3 regions of the Clostridioides sp. ZZV15-6598 genome follow, and region 2 is predicted to be linked to each of the others. Evidence: riboswitches for the same ligand, from Rfam matches in the RefSeq annotation. Region 2 holds a riboswitch; each other region holds the start of a gene.

Region 1 (3,265 bases), on a different contig from region 2:
CTCTATGTCCAAATGTTCTCTCAAGAAATCTGCCAATTTATCATACTCTTTATCTTTAAACTCATCAAAGGAACTTACAGTACTTTCTAATTCTTTTAATCCCTTTTTCTTTCTTATATTATTTAAAATTGCTCTTGTAAAATCTATTTCATCAAATATTCCATGAAGATAAGTACCAATTACATTACCTTCTTTATTTACACTTCCTTCAGTATAATTGACTTCTTTATCTAGTTTTTTTGTTATCAAGTCTAAGCTACTTACTTTATTACTGCGATTTGTAATTCCCATATGTATTTCATAGCCTTTTACTTTCTTACCTTTAAGGTGGCTCATATATTCACCCATACATTCAATAATGGTAGCTTCTACTTGAGTCGTAGTCTTTTCCTCTTCAAATATTGTTTCTGTATCTAAAAGACCAATTCCATCTACTTCTTCAATTTCACTTTCAACATGATAAGGGTCTTTTAATTTCTTACCTAACATTTGATACCCACCACATATTCCAAATATCAATTTTCCCTGACTATGTAAATTTTTAATTTGTGACTCAAGACCACTTTCTCTTATGTATTTTAAATCATCTATAGTACTTTTAGTTCCAGGTATTATCAATATATCTGGATTCCCTATAGCTTCTCCATAGTCGACATACCTAAGACTTACATCCTCTTGTGTTTCAAATATATTAAAATCTGTAAAATTTGACATATGTGGGGTTCTAATTATTTCTATATGTATATCATTTTTATCCATTTTCTTCTTAAATCTAGTTGTTACACTATCTTCATCTTCTATTTTTATATCCATATAAGGAACCACGCCTAAAACAGGTACTTTTATAATATCTTCAAGCATCTTTAAACCATCTTGTAGGAGTTCTTTTTTCCCTCTAAATTTATTGATTATTACACCTTTTACTCTTTTTCTCTCATCATCATCTAATAAAAGCATTGTGCCTGCTAATGATGCAAATACTCCACCTCTATCAATATCCCCAACTATTATTACTGGTGCATCTGCTATTTTTGCCATACCCATATTGGATATATCTCTATCTTTTAAATTTATCTCCGCAGTACTCCCTGCACCTTCCATAACCACAATGTCATACACTGAGCTTAAATTATTAAAGGTTTCTTTTAATACATCTACCAACTCTAACTTATAATCATGATATTCAGATGAAGGCATCTCTCCTACAACTTTTCCCCTTACAATCACTTGACTTTTATGATTTCCAGAAGGTTTTAATAAAACTGGATTCATATCTGCTATCGGCTCTATTTTTGCAGCTTCCGCTTGAAATACTTGTGCTCTTCCCATTTCTAATCCTTCTTTAGTTATAAAAGAATTTAAAGCCATATTTTGTGACTTAAAAGGAGCAACAGTATAACCATCTTGTTTAAATATTCTACACAATCCTGCTGATAAAATGCTCTTACCTACATTTGATGCAGTTCCCTGTAGCATTACTTTTTTACCCACTTTCTACCCCTCCTTAAAGTTAAATTTTACCTAAAAATAAACTAAAAAAAGTCCTAGTGCTTCTAATGCTAGGACTTTTATATATATATTAATTAAAAATCTTTCACCCCGAAGACCTCATGTTTTAAATTAAATTAGGCAGGTATCCTGGCTTAACTTCATCCTACTCCTATAACCTTCCCATCAAATTGACAGTGGTATTTATAGTTTCGTTGGTTTCACAGTAGCGGGGGCTGCAAAGGCATCTAACCTTTTTCCCTTTTTACATCTAATTGAGAACCTAATTTTAATCTAATATTCTATTTTTGATAGTAAATTTATAAGCACATATCGTTTAATATTTAATGTTTAATTTATATAAAATCAGTAAAATTCATTTTATTTATTACAGTAAATCCATTATCAACTTCCAAAATTGTAATAGATGCATTATCAATTTTAAAGTTCCAATGATATTTATAACTACCAGAAATCAAATGTGTTATTATGTTTCTTATTGTACCTGCATGAGAACATATAAGTATTGTTTTTCTATTTAAATAATTATCATTTTCTAAAATTATATTGTCGATCTCTTTTGCTACTCTTTCATATGAATCTATCAAACTTTCCCCATTTGGGTATCTATAATTGCTACCTTCTTCTATCATTTTTTCAAATTCTTTTGGATATTTAACTTTTATCTCTTCAAAAGTTATTCCTTCAAAGTCTCCAAAGCTAATTTCTCTTAGATTTTCTCTTTCTTCTATTTCTATTAATTTTAGTTTTGATATTTTCTCTACCGTATCTTTAGTACGTGAAGATGGAGTTGTATAAATCTTATCTATACTTTCACTACTCATATATTTTGTAATTTTATTTATTTGTAATTTACCTTCTTCACTAATATAACTATTTATATGACCTGATAATCTTCCTTTTTCATTATCAGTTGTCAAAGCATGTCTTATTAATATTAATTTTATCACATTATCACCACTTTTTAGTTTTAAATAAACATAAAAATTAACAAATATATATAAATCAAATATACAAGTTCTGAAAGTTCTATTCCACAACCCAATATATCTCCTGTTACTCCATCAATTTTTTTGTAAATATGATTTTTAAACAATATTATAAATATAAAAACTACTATAGCTGAACATAATACCTTAATCAATACTATATCAGGCACTAAAAATATTAATTTAGCAATAATACTAACTATCAACAATGTGTATATTATAGCTGTTATTAACATACTTGTAGTCAATTTTCCTATAAATAAATTCCCCATTCCTTTTGCTCTTGGTGTTACCGTTTTATATGTCAATAACATTACTCCTAACCTTGCAATCATTGGCATGAATATTATAACCCATAGTGAATTATTACTTATAATACTATATACAAATCCAATCTTTAATAAAAGTACAAACATAATTGCTAAAAGCGAATTTGTACCTAATCGAGAATCTTTCATTATTTCAAGCATTTTCTCTTTATCTCTATAACTGTATATCGCATCAAATGTATCCCCTAATCCATCTATATGAAGCCCCCCGGTAATCAAAACACCAGCAAGCGTTATTATAATTGCACATATAAATGGCTGAAACAAAAGTATAGAAACCCATCCTATTAAATAAGTTAATATACCAATAACAAGACCCACAAGCGGAAAATATACTATAGATTTATAAAATTCATCATCAAATCCTACATCTAATTTTATAGGTATCCTTGTCAAAAACTGTAGTATCAAAATAAATCTTTTCATAGTCACATACTA
Region 2 (3,265 bases):
TTATTTAAGTATGGAGTAAATGATTTATCAGGATTTGTAATTAAAGAACATGATAAAGTAATGAGCATAATAAGTGGAAATGAGAGAAACAATATGTTTTACAGTACAGGTCAGAAAGTAAATTTAAAAGGTAGTGGGGAAATTTAAATATGAGAATGAATTGGAATGATACTACAATAAAATCCTTTGTTGATGCAAGTGAATATACTGGTTTTCACAAGAGATTAGCTAAAGAAATAATTCCATACATCAAAGATAGCCAAACTTTTTGTGATGTAGGTTGTGGATTAGGTTTAATAGATATGTATTTAAGCAAAGAATTGAAAGAGATAACTTGTATTGATATAAATCAAAATGCTATAAATTACTTAGAAAAATCAACAAAAGACAATAATATAAACAATATTAGATATATGGTCAAGGATTTTGAAGAGATAAATACAAAATTTGATACTATATTAATTTCATTTTTTTCATATGAGAATATAGAATTTTTTAATGAACACTGTAATAGATTAATTGCAATTGTTAATGATAAATCCAAAACTCATATTCCAGTATCTAAGAAAAGAATGGATATGGTAGAAAGACATAGTTCAAAAAATTTAAAAGCATTATTAGATAAAAAGAAACTTAAATATGAATTAATGCCATTAAGTCTTGAATTTGGACAGACATTTACTTGTGAAGATGATATAGTTAGGTATGCTAAATCTTATGATGAAGGCGGAGAGTATGAAACTATATACAATCATATTATGAAAAATGTAGTTAAAGGGGATAAAGTAGCTTATTACCTTCCATATGAAAAAAAAATATCTGTTTTTATAATAGACTTTAATAGATAGATAATTGTAAATTTTAATTTAAATATTTATATTCCATAATAAAGATTAGACACTTAATTTGTAACATATACAACTAGTAAATATAAATACTAAATTAAAAGTAGTGTTTTTATCAGATGAATTACTATATATTTATAATTTTTAATTTTGCATATAGTGCTATATTTTGATTTAAGTTGACAATTTATATAAGATTGCATACAATTAAACTAAGAATTGAATAAACGTATTTAAAGAGTAGGGAAGCTGGTGAAAATCCAACACGAACCCATCACTGTAAGCATGGATAAATTCTACATAGCCAACAGATGTTATTTGGAAAGGCTGAGAAAATGAAATGTAAGTCAGATACCTACATTAAATATTAGCAAATAAATTTAGGGGGGAGCAACTAGATTTATTGTTTTGTATATGGAATTTAGAAGTTAAAGTATACATATTAAAATGGGATGTTATAGCATTATTTGCTATAACTTTTTTTATGCTCATATTTCTAAATAAGGGGGAAATGTATCATGAGGAAGATTTCAAAAGGGAAGCTGAGTAGTATAATTTTAGCAGTTATGCTGATGTTATCATTGATAACAGGGTGTAGTAAACCAGAGGAAAATAATGATGTTAGTAAGATGAATAATGAAAAGGAAGTAGTCTTAGCAGCAGCTAGGGATTTGGCACCAGGTGAACAAGATGCTTACTACACAAGTTCTATACTTTATGTTTGGGAACCACTAATAGGACTGGGTGATGATGGAAAACCAAAGGCAGAACTTGCAGAAAAATGGTCAAATTCAGATGATTATAAAGAATGGAAATTTACAATAAAGAAGGGTGTAAAATTCCATGATGGTGTAGATTTGAATGCAGATTCAGTAGTAAAAAACTTTGAACGTTATATGAATATGAAAACGAAAGCTTCACCTTTTTATTCGTTTGATATAGAAAAGACATATCCTAATTTACAAAGTGTGGATAAAGTTTCTGACTATGAAGTTAAACTTACTTTTAGTAAACCAATATCAACTTTAATATACAACATGGCTAGATTTGGAAGTGCTATGTATAGTCCGGAGTGTTTTGATATAAAAACAGGAGATTTTACTAAATATGCACAAGGAACTGGTCCATTTAAGATAAAAGAAAGAGAAAAAGAACAATTTGTTTCGTTAGAGAGAAATCAAGACTATTATGGAGATAAAAGTAAAGTTAAAAATGTAAGAGTAAATGTAATTAAAGATGCACAAACTCGTTACACAGCACTTAAATCAGAGGAAATTATGGGTGTTATGGATTTAGGGGCTATTACTCCAGAGTTAGCTAGTGAGCTAATAAAGGATGAAAATTTTGAGATTAAAACATCTCCATCAACAATAACTCAATTTGTATCTACAAACGGCACTAGGGAACCATTTAATAATGTTAAGATAAAAGAAGCACTAAGTTTGTTGTTGGATAGAGAAACTATAGTAAATAAATTTTATGGAGGATATGGAACTCCAACTATGAATATATTGAACCAAGGTTCTCCTTTTGCTAAGGAAATTAAACCTGTTTATGATGCAGAAAAAGCAAAAAAAATCATAAAAAATGAGTTAAAAGGGGAAACAAAAGAGTTAGAGTTTATAATACCATCTTATGGTGTAGACCGTTATCCATACAAAACTGTAGCAGAGTATATACAATCTGTATTAAGTGAAGTTGGATTAAATTCTAAAATAACTATACTTGATGGAGCTGCTTTTAAGGAAGCACAAAAAACAGGAAATTATGATATAGCACTTCACACTCAAGGTCTTCCAAATGCAGAACCATTTTCTATATTTGATAGTTATATGAGAAGCACAGGGTCAAGTAATATAGCTTATTCATTGGGCTATAAAAATGAAAGAGCAGATGAATTAATAGGTCAATTAGAAAAAACAATGGACTTAGATGAAAGAAGTAAAATATATGATGAACTTCAAGATATATCAGCAGAACATCCATCAGCTATACCATTATTTGAAGACGTTAACTTAATTGCTTATAATAAAAAAATAACTGGGTACAAACCTACATTATATGGAACTACATTAGCAAATATGGAGTGGAGTAAGTAGTGAAAACACCATTTAAATATTTAATTAGAAGGATATTGATGACTATCCCTATTTTGATAGGAATAACTTTTCTAGGATTTATATTAGGGGTTATAGCACCTGGTGACCCAGCAGTTGAATATTTAAGTATGGATGGTATTTCTGCTCCTACAGATGAAGAAATAGAAAGAGTTAGAGAAGAATTAGGGTTAAATGATAATATTATAGTCCAGTATGTTAATTGGACTAAAAAAGCTATGACTGGAGATTTAGGACTTTCCTATATCAAAAAGACATCTATCACAGAAGAGATATTAAGAAGGTTACCAATAACCTTCTCTT
Region 3 (3,265 bases), on a different contig from region 2:
CATTTAGAGGTTTTATTATGAATATAGTCATCAAAAGACCTAATATCCCAACTATCATAAGTATTTCTACTTTTTCCCATGTAAATCCAGAAAAACTACCCATAGACCACATCGTAAATTCCTTCAATTTTTCATTATTTGCAAATGATTGTAATATATTTGTAATTCCACTACATACATATCCAGTCATAATTCCTATCACCAAAAGCGTTGTTATATTTTTTACTTTGCTAGCAAATAGGATAACTATAGACATTACAATTAAAGCTCCTACAAATGCTGCTATAAATATACTCATTGAATTTATACTTTCAAACCCTAATGTATACCCACCTAAAATCATAAGTGCTACTGATAAAGTGGCACCTGAAGACACACCTAATATATATGGTTCAACTATTGGGTTTTTGAAAAATATCTGTAGTAGAATACCAGATACTGCTAAACATGCACCTCCTACCATAGTTGCAAGGACTCTGGGAATCCTTATATTATAAATTATTTTATAGTGTTCTGTACTATCTATTCCTCTTAATACAACATCTATTATTTCTTTAAATTCGATTTTTACAGAACCAAATGCTACACATATCAAAAAAGTAAGTATTATACCTACAATTAAGATTACAAATATAGTAGTATTTTTAATTCTGTTTTTATTGATAAAGTCCATCTATCTACTCCTCTTAATAAAAACTACATTCACTCAAATTTATAAAGTTTACTTGTTAATTTAATCTTATCTATTATTTATCATAATTTATATAGTGCTTAATCTTTTCACCAGTAGTACCTGGGTGAAACATTTCAACTAAATCCACTATTAATTCATCTGTCTTATCCACTGATTGATAATAATCTGGAGCAAACACCCATAAATTACCCTTTTTGACAACATCTAAATCAGCTAACACTGGTGCACTAGATTTTATAGACTCTAAATTTGGTGCATAATCTGAACTTGATGAATATACAAATATATCTGCATCTTTTGCCACTTCGTGTAATTGCTCAATACTTACTCGCCCTTCATTTGAATCTATTGAGGCACAAGCATTTATTCCACCTGCCATGTTTATCATATTATCTACATATGAATTTTTAGGTGCTATATAAGCATTACCTTCATATACAGATGCCCATACAACTTTAGGTTTGCTTTTATTTTTTATTTTTTTACTAACCTCTTCTATTTTTTGTACTGTTTTATCTAATTCACTAGTAGCTATATCCTCTTTATCATAGAATGCAGCGATTAAGCTTGTCCATTCCATTCTTCCAAATGGATTTTGCTCTTTATATTCATTATCTACAACATAGTTAAGTCCCAATTCTTTTAATTTATCTATAAATTTTGTATCCGCTTCTGATAAACCACTACTCACTATAGTCAAGTCAGGATTTAAGTCTACTATTTTTTCATAATCTGGTGCTAAATTTGAACCAACATAATGTATCTTACCATCTTTCATTAAATTTTTAATTTCTTTGATAGTCCAATATTGTTCTTCTGTTGTTACTGCTTTTATACTATCTAACTCACCTATTGTCCTTAAAGAGCAAGCTTGTGTTGTAGATGCTATCAATACATTATCTACAGGTGTTCTAACTATATTTGCATTTTTATATTTTTCAGGTATTTTTATCTTTTTAGGAATTAAAATTAGTTCTCTATTATCTCCATCAATAACCTTTTTAATTCCATCTTCTAAAGTCTCAACACTAAATCCACTTGCATATTTTAATTCTAATTTTTTCCCATTACTAACTTGTTCATTAGTTTTGTCTTTTTTGCTACAACCTACAATACCTCCCGCCAAAAAAATTACCATTACAACTAAAAAAAACTGCTTTAAAACATTTGATTTGAATTTCATCTCTTTCACTCCATTATTTTATTTTTTATGAGTGGCTACATATATCTAAAAAACATTTTACTAAAATTAAATTTTTTAATATAGCTTTTTAGTAAAATAAAAAACTTCTCCAAAATTAGCAAGGAGAAGCTTCTATATCAATTTTATAAAAAATGAATTGATATCTCATTTTATTATAAACTACAATCTCCACCCTAAATTGTATTTATGTAATACTGGGCAGGTCTCCTGACTCACGGCCTGTCCTCCATCAACCTTCCCAAAATTACTATGAATCTCAGTGGATTTGATTTTGTATCCGTATACAGTAGCGGGGGCTGTAGTGAATTTACATCACTTTCCCTATTAAACTAAAATAGTACCCTAGTATTATTTACATTTAATTTTTCATTAAGATAATTGTAGTTTATTGTTAATTACTTTGCAAGGTTGATTTAATATATCCACTCAAAAAGAGTGCTTAAAATGACTATAAAAATCAATTTAAAACACTCTTTATCTCGTTAATTTATATTTAATTCATCCATTAAATTTTTAATTTTACATACTTGATTTTCATCTGGTTTTATAAATGGAGCAGTTACATAATCACTTATTTCTAATCCTCTAATATTCATAGCTTTCTTCATTGCTGGTATAAATGGATTTGTTATTAAATAAAAATCCATTGCTTTATTAATATATTTTTGAATTTCAATAACTTTATCCATATCCTTATTATTATAAGCTTCAGCCCATTTAGAACAAACTTCTGGAATTAGATTTGATAATCCTCCTATACATCCTGCTCCTCCAGACATTAAGTTATGTATAAAATTTTCATCATATCCACTATATATCTTAAAATTTGGGAACTCTGTTTTCATAGTATTTATTAAATCTCTAGTATGTCCCATTAAAGTTACTGTATCTTTATATCCAACTATGTTTTTATGCTTTCTTGCAAGTTTTAATGTAAGTTCTGGACTTAAATCATAACCAGTTCTATCTGGATAATTATATAGGTATATTTCAGCATCTGTGTTTTCAGCTATCTTACTGTAAAACAGTTCAATACTATCATCATCAAGTGAGAAATAATAAGGACTTATTATCATAACTCCATCTGCTCCACTAGTATGTGCATAATTTGAAAGTTCTATAGACTCATCTGCACACATACGACTTGCACCTATAAACACTTTAACCCTCTTATCAACATGATTAATCACTAAATCTATAAGTTCTTTTTGCATATCCATAGACATATTAAAGAACTCTCCAGTACTTCCCATTATAACTAAACCATCTACTCCCCCATCTATAAGGTAGTCATATACTTTTTTGTTTCCTTCTCTATCTAAATTTCCGTCTTCATCAAATATTGTAACAACTGGTGTCAAAAATTC

Evidence for each region. Region 2 has a riboswitch for cobalamin ahead of KGF50_RS09200 (ABC transporter substrate-binding protein). Riboswitches for the same ligand answer to the same signal wherever they lie in the genome.
Region 1: another riboswitch for cobalamin. It lies ahead of KGF50_RS12700 (cobyric acid synthase); the one in region 2 lies ahead of KGF50_RS09200 (ABC transporter substrate-binding protein).
Region 3: another riboswitch for cobalamin. It lies ahead of KGF50_RS09540 (ABC transporter substrate-binding protein); the one in region 2 lies ahead of KGF50_RS09200 (ABC transporter substrate-binding protein).

The regions. Positions count from the first base shown of each region.
Region 1 covers NZ_JAGWCS010000062.1:16,522-19,786, forward strand. The annotation lists gene KGF50_RS12700 (cobyric acid synthase) at 1-1,491, opposite strand, end outside; cobalamin riboswitch at 1,611-1,790, opposite strand; gene KGF50_RS12705 (histidine phosphatase family protein) at 1,845-2,459, opposite strand; gene cobS (adenosylcobinamide-GDP ribazoletransferase) at 2,480-3,253, opposite strand; gene cobU (bifunctional adenosylcobinamide kinase/adenosylcobinamide-phosphate guanylyltransferase) at 3,263-3,265, opposite strand, start outside.
Region 2 covers NZ_JAGWCS010000036.1:19,277-22,541, reverse strand. The annotation lists gene KGF50_RS09210 (Rossmann-like domain-containing protein) at 1-147, shown strand, start outside; gene KGF50_RS09205 (methyltransferase) at 150-848, shown strand; cobalamin riboswitch at 1,056-1,223, shown strand; gene KGF50_RS09200 (ABC transporter substrate-binding protein) at 1,364-2,944, shown strand; gene KGF50_RS22545 (ABC transporter permease) at 2,944-3,265, shown strand, end outside.
Region 3 covers NZ_JAGWCS010000038.1:3,915-7,179, forward strand. The annotation lists gene KGF50_RS09535 (iron ABC transporter permease) at 1-673, opposite strand, end outside; gene KGF50_RS09540 (ABC transporter substrate-binding protein) at 747-1,877, opposite strand; cobalamin riboswitch at 2,078-2,258, opposite strand; gene KGF50_RS09545 (dihydrodipicolinate synthase family protein) at 2,381-3,265, opposite strand, start outside.